4 regions of the Streptomyces sp. NPDC006798 genome follow, and region 2 is predicted to be linked to each of the others. Evidence: riboswitches for the same ligand, from Rfam matches in the RefSeq annotation. Region 2 holds a riboswitch; each other region holds the start of a gene.
The links. Region 2 has a riboswitch for cyclic di-AMP ahead of ABZ714_RS31920 (M23 family metallopeptidase). Riboswitches for the same ligand answer to the same signal wherever they lie in the genome.

Region 1: linked by a shared signal. The riboswitch ahead of ABZ714_RS17460 (C40 family peptidase) and the one ahead of ABZ714_RS31920 (M23 family metallopeptidase) in region 2 are both predicted to bind cyclic di-AMP.
Region 3: linked by a shared signal. The riboswitch ahead of ABZ714_RS16145 (transglycosylase family protein) and the one ahead of ABZ714_RS31920 (M23 family metallopeptidase) in region 2 are both predicted to bind cyclic di-AMP.
Region 4: linked by a shared signal. The riboswitch ahead of ABZ714_RS09730 (LysM peptidoglycan-binding domain-containing M23 family metallopeptidase) and the one ahead of ABZ714_RS31920 (M23 family metallopeptidase) in region 2 are both predicted to bind cyclic di-AMP.

Annotation. Positions count from the first base shown of each region.
Region 1 covers NZ_JBEYIS010000022.1:112,512-115,710, forward strand. Annotated here, with positions in the region: gene ABZ714_RS17450 (8-amino-7-oxononanoate synthase) at 1-223, shown strand, start outside; gene ABZ714_RS17455 (ATP-binding protein) at 483-965, shown strand; gene ABZ714_RS17460 (C40 family peptidase) at 1,079-1,558, opposite strand; cyclic di-AMP (ydaO/yuaA leader) riboswitch at 1,562-1,723, opposite strand; gene ABZ714_RS17465 (hypothetical protein) at 2,072-2,392, opposite strand; gene ABZ714_RS17470 (ATP-dependent Clp protease proteolytic subunit) at 2,389-3,024, opposite strand.
Region 2 covers NZ_JBEYIS010000074.1:23,020-26,218, forward strand. Annotated here, with positions in the region: gene ABZ714_RS31915 (PrsW family intramembrane metalloprotease) at 1-789, shown strand, start outside; gene ABZ714_RS31920 (M23 family metallopeptidase) at 945-1,940, opposite strand; cyclic di-AMP (ydaO/yuaA leader) riboswitch at 1,952-2,098, opposite strand; gene ABZ714_RS31925 (PP2C family protein-serine/threonine phosphatase) at 2,503-3,199, opposite strand, start outside.
Region 3 covers NZ_JBEYIS010000020.1:81,705-84,903, reverse strand. Annotated here, with positions in the region: gene ABZ714_RS16150 (transglycosylase family protein) at 1-806, shown strand, start outside; cyclic di-AMP (ydaO/yuaA leader) riboswitch at 1,096-1,274, shown strand; gene ABZ714_RS16145 (transglycosylase family protein) at 1,278-2,006, shown strand; gene eno (phosphopyruvate hydratase) at 2,454-3,199, shown strand, end outside.
Region 4 covers NZ_JBEYIS010000011.1:10,106-13,304, forward strand. Annotated here, with positions in the region: gene ABZ714_RS09725 (SGNH/GDSL hydrolase family protein) at 1-559, opposite strand, end outside; gene ABZ714_RS09730 (LysM peptidoglycan-binding domain-containing M23 family metallopeptidase) at 757-1,767, opposite strand; cyclic di-AMP (ydaO/yuaA leader) riboswitch at 1,773-1,932, opposite strand; gene ABZ714_RS09735 (tyrosine-protein phosphatase) at 2,400-3,199, shown strand, end outside.

The DNA of each region.
Region 1 (3,199 bases), on a different contig from region 2:
GGCAGCCGTCCGCTGGGCCGCCGACTGCCGGACGGCGGGGCTCCAGGTCGGGTGCTTCCGGCCCCCGTCGGTACCGGACGGGGTCTCCCGGATCCGGCTGACCGCCCGGGCCGATCTGACGGACGGGCAGATCGCCGCCGCGGTCGCCACGGTGATCGCCACCGCTCCGCCCGAGGCGCTGCCCCCGGGCCGGACACCCGTCCGGGCGGCTCCGGAGAGCTGAACGGCGGACCGAGGCCGGACATTTGCGTATGGGTATGGCCAAAAACGGTCTTGCGTAGCAGAGTTCACCGCTTCGGGCGACAGTTGTCCACAGATCTTGGCGGATCGTGCCTGCGGCGGCAGGATGAGGGGCAGTCCGACGCTCGGCGCCCCGCCGAAGCCGTCCGCGCGGCCCCGCCCCGGGCCGCCGGGAGCCGGGGGACCGGGACGTCGGAGGCGCGGCCGAGGCACGGCCGCGGCTGGGAAGGGACGGCGTCGCCATGGCGGATCTGCTGGAGAGTTCGATCACTCTGCCGAGCGACCCCGGGTCGGTGTCCGTGGCACGCGGACATGTCACCGATGTCGTCACCGAGTGGGGACTGCCGCCCGGCGGGGACATGGCCGACACCATCCGGCTGATCGTCTCCGAACTGACGACCAACGCGGTCCAGCACACCTTCGGCCAGTCGCCCACCTTCACCGTCGATCTGCTGCTGGAGCGCGACGAGGAGCTGAGGATCGGCGTGACGGACAGCCATCCGCGCCGGCCGCAGCGGCTGCCCGCCGCCGTCCGGCAGGACAACGGGCGGGGGATGGTCATCGTCCGCAGCCTCACCGCGCACAGCGGCGGGCGGCTGACGGTCACACCGACCCCGGACGGCGGCAAGACCGTCTGGGTCGCCCTGCCGTGGGCCCCGACGGCCCGGGACGGGGCCGTCCGGTATCAGGACCGGGGCCGGGCCCGCGGGCCCGGTGAGCCGTAGGGCACCGGCTCGCCACGGTACGGGCGGCGCGCCCCGGGGCCGCCCGGACACGCGGCGGCCCCGGAGAGGATCCCCCCCCCGGGGCCGCTACGCGACTCAGCTCCGCCGGAGCGTCACTTGACGCGTCCGTACGACACGCTCTTGGTCCAGATCTTGTCCAGCTTCACCCAGGAACCCCGCTTGGGCGAGTGCCAGATCTTCCCCTTCCCGGCATATATCCCGACGTGGTAGACACCGCCGCTGCCGTGGAAGAAGACCAGGTCTCCGGCCTGGCGCGACTTCACGGAGATCTTGCGGGTCTTGTTGTACTGCTGCTGCGCGGTCCGCGGGAGCTTCTTCCCCGCCTGCTTGTACGAGTAGACCGTCAGCCCCGAGCAGTCGAAGCGGGACGGGCCCGCCGCGCCGTACTTGTACGGTGCCCCCTTCTTGGACGCGGCGACCTTCAAAGCCTTGCCCGCGTGCGCCGTGGCGGCGGCCTGCGCCTCCGGCGTGCCGCCCGGTACGACCATCGAGGCACCGAGCGCCGCGATCGTCAGGGCGGACACGGTGCCCGCCCGGCCGAGCAGGGACGGGACGTTCATCTGCGCACTCATGCGCAACCCTTCGTCAGCCGCCTGTGAAGGATGACCTGTCGGGTTCGGGCGGACGAAGGTGCCCGGCCGCTGGCGCGGCTTCACCCCGAGGGACTTCCGGATCGATCGCTCCGGCCGTCCCGTACTGCCTGGGTCCTCCACTCCTGCCGAATGCACTTCTGTCGACCAGTCATCCGGGACAGCGGCAGGACTCGGCGTCCGCCCGGACCGCCCCGCCGAGGTGACGGGGGCTTGTCGTCCCACGGATCTTGACCCATCAAGTGCCGGATTTCGAAGCCAAAACGGCGATATGTGAGTTTCGCCACGAATGCGCCGTTCGTATGAATCGGACCGGCGCGGCGCGTCTCCGTGGACACCCGAAGGGCCGCTCACCAGGCCGGGGATAGGACTTTCCGGTAGAGGGATCGTCGGTCCGGCGCAACTCGACCGTAGTCGTTACCCGCGGTTCGACTCCACCGATCGAGGGAGGAGTTATCCCACTCGAACGGCGGTTGACGGACGGTCGACGGGGCGTCAGCGCGACGGCGGTTTCGGGATCGTGACCCGGAATGTCCGCCTTTCGCCGTCGAGTACGCGCAGGGCGTCCGCGAGAGTCGCGGTATGCAACTCGCTCTCTCCCCGGTGATGCATCAGCGTCAGGGCGTCCCGGAGCTCGATCGCCCGCGCCACCAGGGCCTGGGCGGCCCGCAGGGCGCCGTAGGTCTGTTCCGAGCGGGCCGGATTGATCCGGCCCACCAGATCGGCGACGGCGAGATAGGCGTCGAGCAACTCCCCCTCGGCGCGGGTGAGCGCGGGCAGCGGCGGAAGCTCGGGGCGAGGTACGGAAGGGGTCATCGCGAGCCGCCGGGCCGAGAGCTCTTCCGGCTGTCGATCACATGGTCCACCAGGCCGTACTCCTTCGCGCCCGCCGCGTCCAGGAAGAGATCGCGCTCCAGATCGGCCGTGATCCCCGGCTCGGTCCGGCCGGTGTGCCGGGCCAGCAGCTCCGTCGTCAGGGCCCGTTGGCGCAGCAGCTCCCGTGCCTCGATCTCCAGATCGGACGGCATACCCCGCATCGGCTCGTCGAGGGCGGGCTGCCGCAGCACGATCCGCGCGCCCGGCAGCGCCATCCGCTTCCCCGGCGCCCCGGCCGCGAGCAACAGGGCGGCCGCCGCGGCGACCTGGCCGATACAGGTCGTCTCCACATCGCAGGTGATCACCTGCATCGTGTCGTAGACCGCCAGCGCCGCACTGAGCGAGCCGCCGGGGGAGTTGAGATAGAGAGCGATGTCCCGGTCCGGGTCGGCGTGTTCGAGATGGAGGAACTGGGCGATCGCGTCATTGGCCGCCGTGTCGTCCACCGGGGTGCCGATGAAGATGATCCGCTCCTCCAGCAGCTTGCTGTACGGATCCATGGTCCGGACGCCCCGGCCGGTCCGCTCGGTGAGCTGGGGAAGGACATAGCGGGCGGCGGGACGGCTGGTCATGGCGTACCTCGTTCCTCGGGTCCTGTCGTCTGTAAAAAATGTACAGGACGTACAGTTCATCGGGAGGGTGTCGACCGGGAATCACCGAACGAATCCCCTGGTCGGGGCGGCGATTTCGCCCTCGGCGAGCGGGGGCGGGCGGCCGGCGTGGCGTACGGGCCCGGGGACGGCGCCC
Region 2 (3,199 bases):
GTCGACGGTGTGGTGTTCGCCGGTTTCACCGCGACCGGCTTCGCCTTCACCGAGAACATCCTCTATCTCGGGACGGCCTTCGACGAGGAGCAGTCGGCGGGCGGCTCGGGTATCGCCTCGGCGGCGGCGACGTTCTTCGTACGGGTCGTCATGTCGCCGTTCGCGCATCCCCTCTTCACCGTGCTCACCGGTCTCGGACTGGGCTTCGCGGCGATGGCGGCCCGACGGCACCGGCTGCGCCGGTTCGTCCTGCCCGTGCTGGGGCTGCTGCTGTCGATGGCGATGCACGCGCTCTGGAACGGTTCGGCGTCCTACCTCGGCCCGTTCGGCTTCTATCTGGTCTACGGGATGTTCATGGTCCCGGCCTTCGCGCTGCTGACCTGGCTGACGATCTGGTCCCGGCAGCGGGAGCTGCGGACGATCTCGGTGGCGCTGCCGCCGTACGCCGCGGCGGGCTGGCTGGCGCCCGCCGAACCCGCCGCGCTGTCGTCGATGCGGGCCAGGTCCGAAGCCCGGTCGTTCGCCCGCCGGGCCGGGGGGCCGACCGCCGCGCACGCGGTGTCGGAGTACGTACGGTTCGCGACGTCACTGGCCTTTCTGCGCGACCGGGCGTCGCGCGGGGCCGCCGACCCGGACTTCGTGGCGAGGGAGCAGGAGTTGCTGCACCACATGTGGAACCGGAAGGCGGTGGCGGGACCGGCGCTCACCTACGGCGCCCGGGCGGCGGGCGCGGTGCGGGTGCCGCCGCCGTACCGCGACTACGAGGGGTACAACCCGTACCGCGTCTGACCCGTACGGCGTTCCGCGCCCGAACCCGGCCGCCCCGAACCCGGCCGCCCCGGACATTCCGCCCCGGACATGCGGAAACCGGCAGCTCCGACGTCGGGGGGTGATGCGTCGGAACTGCCGGTGGTCCACGAGAGAAGCGGGCCGCGGGGGTTTGCCTAGACCGGAACGCCCTTGCTGCGCAGCCAGGCCAGGGGGTCGATCACCGAGCCGCCGGGCGTCCTGACCTCCAGGTGGAGGTGGTCGCCGGTGACATTGCCGGTGGCGCCGACCCGGCCGATCATGTCGCCCGCGGCGACCTTCTGGCCGACGCTGACGTTGATCGACGACTGGTGGGCGTACATCACCTCGGTGCCGTCGTTCAGTTGGAGGATGGTCTGGAGGCCGTACGCGCCCGCCATGCCGGCGGACTTGATGGTGCCCGCGCCGACGGCCTTGGTCGGGGTGCCCGCCGAGGCGGCGAAGTCGACACCGGTGTGCTGACCGGAGGACCACATCGAGCCGGACTGGCCGTAGACCGAGGTGATCCGGTAGTTGGAGGTAGGGGGCGAGAAGCTCTTCGCCAGCTTGGCGAGCCGCTCGGCCTCCGCCTTCTTCTTGGCTTCCTCGGCGGCCTTCTTCTTCGCCTCGTCCGCCTTCTTCTTGGCGTCGGTGGCGGCCTGCTTCGCGTCCTCGGCCGCCTGTTCGGCGGCGGCCTTCTCGGCGGCGGCGCGGCGCTCCGCGTCGGCGGTGGCCTGCTGCTGCTCGGCCTGCTGGAGGATCCGGGAGCGCAGGGCGTCACCGGCGGCCGCGTCGGCCTCCTCGGCCTGGGCACCGGGGGCGCCCATGGTGGCGAGGCCGACCGGGGCGGGGCCCTCCTCGTCGCCGCCGAGCCCGTCGGGCAGGGAGATGGTGATCGGGGCCTTGTCCTGCGCGGTGGCGATGCCGCCCGCGCCGACCGCGGCGATGACACCGACACCGAGGACGGTGGAGCTGCGGGCGAAGGCCCGGCGCTGCTGGCGCAGTACGCGGTGCTTGCCGCGGTTGGAACCGATGGTCTCGGCGCTCGGGTTCCACTCGTCGGTGGAACGCTCGGGACCGCCGTCCTCACGGAAGCCGGAGTGCGAGTACCCGGGCCCGGCGGGGGCTTGCGGGGCAGGGGTGTTGGACGCCACTGAGGCGTGCTCCTTTCCTTCCTTCTCGCCTACCGGGTTAGCTGACGGGTTCGGAGCAGGAAGGTCTCCTACGCGTGACTCCGCAGGCTGCGGAGTCACCCGATTCACCCCAAGAAGTGGTTCCCCGGTTCCCTTGCGGGATTCGGCGCATGAGCACGGAGCCGCCCTGACGGCGGCTGGGACGACCGCGCTGCGTTATCGAACGTTAATAGACACCGGGAATGTTTTCCAAGCTGTTCCTGATGATCGTTAAACCCATCTGGTGGATCAACCGGGACAGAAGCTCGCCAAATCGGGCGAGCCGACCGGCAAAACGGGTCCCTGACGCCCCGTCGGGGCGCTCGCGGCCACTGACGGACCGTCAATTGATATATGCAGAGCGACGACTCGGTTACTCTCGGTCGATAAATGGGCTGTGCAATGGCACATAGGCGCCGACACCCGGCGAAGGGTTGGTCAAGTCTTTATCCAAGAGCCCGGAGCGCCGCCTGTCCCGGCGCCGGACGGACCCTCGGCGGGGTTCGGCCACCGGGGCCGGAAGCCGGCCTACGGGATCCGGAGATCAGCCGTCCTCGGGGGTCCCGGGGGTCGGGGATCCGGAGGCCGCGGACCCGGAAGCCCCAGATCCGGAGGCCGGGGTATCGGAAGCCGGGGCATCCGCAGACGGGGTATCGGAAGCCGGAGTACCGGAGACCGCACGCCCGGAGAACTCAGGTCCCGTGACCAAGGGCCCCGTGACCGCCAGCAGCGCCATGTCGTCCGTGGATCCGCCGCCCGTGTGCCGTCGTACGTCGTCGACCAGCGCGTCCAGCAGCTCCCCCGGCCCCGGGAACACCCGGCCCCCGAGCCGCTCCCCCGGGTCGTAGAAGGCCCCCGCCGGGTTCCGCGCCTCGGAGAGCCCGTCCGTGTACAGCAGCAGGGTCGAGCCGGCCGGCATCGGATGGGTCTCGGTCCGCCCCGGCCACTCCCCCAGCTCCCGCATCCCCAGCGGCAGGGCCGCGTCGTCCGGCGGCAGGAACCGGGCCCGGCCGTCGCCCCGCAGCAGCAGCGGTTCGGGGTGCCCCCGGTTGAGCAGCCGTACGACCCCGGCCCCGTGCGGGATCTCCGCGATCACGGCAGTCGCGAAGCCCTCGTAGCGGGCCGTGTTCTCCTCGGTGTCGCCGCCCCTGCGCAGCCCCTCCCGGACCAGGGCCTGCTCCAGCCGGGCGGCGACCTCCTCCAGCGTCGGCTCCCGTTCGGCCGCCTCGCGGAAGGCGCCG
Region 3 (3,199 bases), on a different contig from region 2:
AGTACGCCGACCGGCCCGATCTGGCGAGCCGCTCCCAGCAGATAGCCGTGGCCGAGAAGGTGCTCGCGGCCCAGGGCGCCAAGGCGTGGCCGTCCTGCGGTGCCAACGCCGGGCTCGGGGCGGGCGCCTCGACCGGGATCGACCCGGGCGCCGACCCGGTGCCGAGCGGCCCGGCCGCGAAGCGCGCCGCGGACGCGGCCAAGGAGACCGCTCCGGCCGAGCCGCGTGGCGCGGGCGGCAGGGACGCCGGTGCGGCGGCGCCCAAGGCGGACGCGGCACAGAAGAAGGAGGCGCCCGGCAAGTCCGCCGAGGCCCCCGGGACCGGCAAGCACCGCGGTACGCCCGCGACGGAGCCTGGCACGGCGGGCGGCGGCGCTCCGAAGGCCGGTGCCGACGCGGGTGCGGACGCCGGCGCGGGAGCCCGTACCGACGCGGCGGCCCCGGACACCTCCGCCGTGGACGCCATCGACCCGTCCCGGATGTCCGGCCCCGACCGGACGTCCCGCGGTGACACCCCGGGCCGGGCCGACGCCCGGAACCAGGGCGACCCGGGCGGTGCGGGCGGATCCGGTGCGAAGGCCCCCGCGAACGGGACCACCGCGACGGACAGTAAGGACACCGCGGGCGAAACCGCCCCGGCGTCCGGTAGCTACACGGTGCGCACCGGCGACAATCTCTGGGCCATCGCGGAGGCGAAGGACGTCCCCGGCGGCTGGCCGGCGCTCTACGAGGCCAACCAGAAGGTGGTCGGAGCTGATCCCGACCTCATCCTGCCTGGCCAGAGCCTTGATCTTCAGCCGAAGTAGCCTGCGTACCGGCGAAACTGACGTAGTGATTCGTCGGTAAATGTCCGGTTTCGCGTAAGTGAGACATGAGTCTCTTTGCCCGGACCGCCGCCCCGGCCCTTCCGGAATTGCCTATTCCGCGCGCCACCTGCGGAAACGCAAGTTACCGGAGGGGCGGGATGGGCGATTTGACCACGATGTTCCGTCTTTGAAGAACCGGGACGGCTGTGGCTACGGTCTGGACCGCTCGCCAAAGCGGGCACCACTGACCGTCACGCCGAAATCCTGCCGTCGGTCGGGGGGAACAGTCGTCGCGACAGCGCCGAAGGCAGGAGCGGGGGACCCAGGTTCGTGCCGGTCCGCCCACCGTCCGTGAGGACGGCGGGACCCGGCTAGGGGTGAAGCCGTACGACCCGAGGGTCGTCCGGCCGGGCAACTCACTGCGCCCGAACCCGACAGCTCACCTCGTAGGCGTCGGTGAGGAGATCCGCCATGCTGTTCGCCACCAAGGGCAAGCACCGCCGTCCGTCCAAGGCCGCCAAGTTCGCCGCCTTCGCCGGGATCACCGGTGCCGCCATCGCCGCCCCGCTGATGGGCGCCACCTCCGCCTCCGCCGCCACCGCCGCCGAGTGGGACAAGGTCGCCCAGTGCGAGTCCGGCGGCAACTGGTCCATCAACACCGGCAACGGCTACTACGGCGGACTCCAGTTCTCCCCGTCGACGTGGGCCGCCTTCGGTGGCACCAAGTACGCGTCCAACGCGCACCTGGCCTCCAAGGCCCAGCAGATCGAGATAGCCGAGAAGGTCCTCGCGGGCCAGGGCAAGGGCGCCTGGCCGTCCTGCGGCGTCGGCCTCTCCAACACCCCGTACGGCGGCGGCGCGGCCGAGCAGGCCCCCGCCCAGCCGAAGCAGGAGCAGCCCAAGAAGCAGGCCGCGCCCAAGGCCGCGCCGAAGGAGCAGAAGCGGGCCGAGGCCCCGACCACCCGCTCCGAGCGCGCCGAGGCCCCGGCCCAGAAGCAGGCGCCGAAGAAGTCCCAGGGTCCCGCCAAGGGCTTCCTGAAGGGCGACGGCACGTACGAGGTCAAGGCCGGCGACACGCTGAGCAAGATCGCCGAGGCCGAGCAGGTCAAGGGTGGCTGGCAGCAGCTCTTCGAGCTGAACGAGGACATCGTCGACGACGCCGACGTGATCTTCCCGGGCCAGCTGCTCCACCTGAGCTGACCCCGGACGGGCCCCGGGCCGCCGCCGTCCCCGCGGCGGCCCTCCCCCCACAGGTCCGTCCCCCCGGCCGTCCTCGCGCGGAATCCCCTCACGGGCCCCGGCACGGAGACGGCCACCACCCCGGGCCGGCGCGACTCCCCCGTACGCGCCGGTCCGGGGTTTCCCGTATCACCCCCGGACCGCCCCCGCGCCGGCCCCGCCCCACGGCCCCGGACGGCGGCCCCGCCGGCCCTTCCGTACACCCGTCTGAGCGGACGAGAGCGCAGGTGAGAGCCGCTACCGGCGGGTAGCGGCACGGCCTTCGCCGGTCACCGCGATTCTTCGTACTCTTTTTCGTCCCAGGGGGCGGGCATCGGCGGGACGGCGCCCCCCGTCCGGTTAGGCTCGTGACCACAAGGGCCGAAACAAACCCGCATCCCACGCGTCACATCCCAGAAGGAGATGCTCGTGCCGTCCATCGACGTCGTCGTAGCCCGGGAAATCCTCGACTCCCGGGGCAACCCCACGGTCGAGGTCGAGGTGGGCCTCGACGACGGCAGCACCGGCCGTGCTGCCGTGCCCTCCGGTGCCTCCACCGGTGCCTTCGAGGCCATTGAGCTCCGCGACGGGGACCCCAACCGCTACCTGGGCAAGGGTGTCGAGAAGGCCGTCCTGGCCGTCATCGAGCAGATCGGCCCGGAGCTGGTCGGCTACGACGCCACCGAGCAGCGCCTGATCGACCAGGCCATGTTCGACCTGGACGCCACCGACAACAAGGGCTCCCTCGGCGCCAACGCCATCCTCGGCGTCTCCCTCGCCGTGGCGCACGCCGCCTCCGAGGCGTCCGACCTGCCGCTCTTCCGCTACCTCGGCGGCCCGAACGCGCACCTGCTGCCCGTCCCGATGATGAACATCCTCAACGGCGGATCCCACGCGGACTCCAATGTCGACATCCAGGAGTTCATGATCGCGCCGATCGGCGCCGAGTCCTTCTCCGAGGCCCTGCGCTGGGGCACCGAGGTCTACCACACCCTCAAGAAGGTGCTGAAGGGCCGCGGCCTCTCCACCGGCCTCGGCGACGAGGGCGGCTTCGCGCCGAACCTCGGCTCCAACCGCGAGGCGCTCGACCTCATCCTCGAAGCGATCAAGGAGGCCGGTTACACCCCCGGCCGCGACATCGCGCTGGCGCTCGACGTCGCCGCCTCCGAGTTCTA
Region 4 (3,199 bases), on a different contig from region 2:
GGAGCCGGTCGGGGTCCCAGGCCCGGCGGTCCTGTACGGACCGGAGCGACCACAGGTCCAGCACCGGGCAGTCGTAGCGGTCGGCGATGGCCCGGACATGGGCCGTATAGGTGGCGATCTTGCCGCGCAGATGGCGCAGTACCGGAATGTCACGGGTGTCGAAGCCGGTGGTGACCATGACGGTGCCGACGGCCCCGGTCAGTTCGGCGACGGCCCGCTCGAACCGCTCCGCCACGTCGTCCGGGTCGCTGCCCGGGCGGATGATGTCGTTGCCCCCGGCGCAGAACGACACCAGGTCCGGGGCGAGCGCCCGCGCCCTGGGCACCTGCTCCGCCACGATCTGGTCGAGGAGCCGGCCGCGTACGGCCAGATTGGCGTACCGGAAGGTGCCTTCCGGTACGCGGTCGGCGAGCAGTACCGCGAAGCGGTCCGCCCAGCCGACGTAGGTTCCATCGGGTCCCGGGTCCCCCACGCCCTCGGTGAAGCTGTCACCGATCGCCGCGTACGACCCGATCCCGCCGGTCATCACTGTGCTCGAATCGTCTCCCACGGCAACCATCCTCCCCTCCCGGATGTGACCTACGCGACCGTAGGGAGGGGTTGACGGGCCGTGATCTATCACACCGTGATCCCGCGACCGGCCGGGAATACACCGCGTCCCCCACGACAGGGGTGTCGTGGGGGACGCGAGTTCGGCGGGCTCGGCCCGCCCGACGGGCTCAGCAGGTCGAGCCGGGCCCGGCGCGCTCAGCGGGCTCAGAGGTCGACGCCGTGGCTCCGCAGATGGGCGACGGGGTCGATGTCGGAGCCGTAGCCCGGTCCGGTACGGACCTCCAGGTGCAGATGCGGGCCGCTGGAGTTGCCGGTCGAACCGGCGAGGCCGATCTGCTGTCCGCCGCTGACGGTCTGGCCGGCGGCGACGGAGAGGGAGGAGAGATGGGCGTACTGCGAGTAGGTGCCGTCGGTGTGCTGGATGACGACCTCGTTGCCGTACGCACCGGCCCAGCCGGCGGAGACGACGGTGCCGGGGCCGATGGACTTGATGCTGGTCCCGGTGGGCACCGCGAAGTCGACACCGGTGTGGTAGCCGCTGGACCACATGGCGCCGGAGGCGCGGTACGGGGTGCTGACGGCGCCGTCGACCGGGGCGGACCAGCCGCCCGTGGCCGGGGCGGACTCGGGGGCGGGCTCCGCGGCGGCGGGCTCGGCGGCCGGGGCCGGGGCGGCCTCCTTCGCCGGGGCGGGCTCGGCGGCGGGGGCCGGGGCGGCGGCCCGGGCGCCGTCGCGGGAGGCGCGGTCGGCCTTGCCGGTCTCCGCCTTCTTCTCGGCCTTCTTCTCGGCCTTCTTCTCGGCCTTCGCCGGCTTGTCGCCGGTCCCGGACTGCGGGCGCTCGGCGCCGCCGCCGTTCAGGGTGAGCTTCAGACCGGGGTGGATCAGGGACGGGTCGTCGCCGACGGCCGTACGGTTGTCGGCGTACAGCTGCTGCCAGCCGCCCTCGACGTCGCGCTCGAACGCGATCCCGGACAGATGGTCACCGGCGACGACGACATAGGTCGTGGCTCCGGTGGCGGCCTTCCCGGCGGCGGCCGGGGTCGCGGGGGCGGCCGGGGCGACGGCGGCCGTCACCGGGGCGGCGGGTTCGGCGGCGTGGGCGCCGGTGGCCCCGATCAGGGGCAGGGCGATGGCGGCTCCGCCGGTGCCGGCGGCGACGATGCCGCGTGTGATGACCGTCGTCCGGGGACGGCGGTGCTTACCCTTTCCGGGCATGGCGCGATTCCTCTCCGGCGCCTGCGAGGTGAGCTGTCGGGTTCGGGCTGGAGTTGCCCGGCCGCGCCCGTCGGGCACGGCTTCACCCCGAGCCGTCCGGTCGCCCGGATCGGCGTACTACCTGGGTCCCCCGCTCCTGCCACGTGGTTCGGGTGAAGGAAAGTCCGGGCGGCGGCAGGATTCGGCGGTCCGTCCGGAGTCCGGTGAACCTAAACCGGCCATGTCGTCAGGAACAAGCCAAGCGGTACGGGAGCGGCCGGGGTCGATCTTGCGGGAACCCCGGGGCCGGTCACCCTCCGTGGAGACCCCGGGGTCAACTCCCCAGCGCCGGGGGCGTCACGCCCGGCGCCCCCCGCCACACAACGTCACGATTGTGATCCTGCTCATGACGACCACCCATCTCCCCATGAGACAGGGCATGTTCGACCAAGCACCTATTGGGCATGAATACGGACAGAACCCTACGATCCTCTGATGGCTCGGCCGCTCTCCGGCCCCGCCCGGACACCGTGACGGCACCGCTCCGGCCCGGTCGGACAAGAAGATTGCCCGAGGGAACCGATGTCGTATCGTCGGGTTCACGCCACCGTCGGCGTCCGAGCCGACGGCAGTGACGCCACAGGGAGCCCTCAGTGACGCAGCAGGTGCCGCAGGTTCCGTCCACCGAGCCCGAGCTGGCCGGGGTCCGCAACTTCCGCGACGTCGGCGGCATGCCGACCCTCGACGGGCGGACGGTGCGCCACGGCCGCCTCTACCGCAGTGGCCATCTGGCCCATGCCACCGGGAGCGACACCGCCTTCCTCGCCGGTCTCGGCCTCCATACGATCTTCGACTTCCGCAACGCGGCCGATATCCGGATCGAGGGCCCGGACGTGACCCTGCCGGGGGTACGGAATCTCAATCTGCCGCTGAGCGACCCCGCCGACGGCGCCGAGTTCTGGCAGGTGGTCCACCGGGGCGATCTGCCCCAGCTGCGGTCCCTGCTGGCGGACGGCCGGGCGGCGGACCGGATGACGGAGTCGTACCGGACCCTGATCGCGGGCCGGACCGGCGAGCACGGCCGGGTACTGCGCACCCTGGCCGAGGACAGCGTCCCGGCCCTGATGCACTGCGCCGCGGGCAAGGACCGGGCGGGTCTCTCGATCGCGGTGACCCTGCTGGCGGTCGGGGTGGAGCGGGAGGCGATCGAGGCGGACTATCTGAAGTCCAACGATCCGCACCGCCGCTATCTGGTCCGGCGGGCCGACGACGCGCCCGCCGGGACGTCCGGCGAGGTGATGGAGCTGCTGAGCCCGCTGTTCGACGCGCGCCCGGCCTATCTGCGGGCCGCGTTCGACACCATCGACACGGCCTGGGGCGGAACCGAGGAGTATCTGTCCCGGGGTCTCGGCCTGACCCCGGAGACCCGGGACCGGCTGCGGGAGCGGCTGCT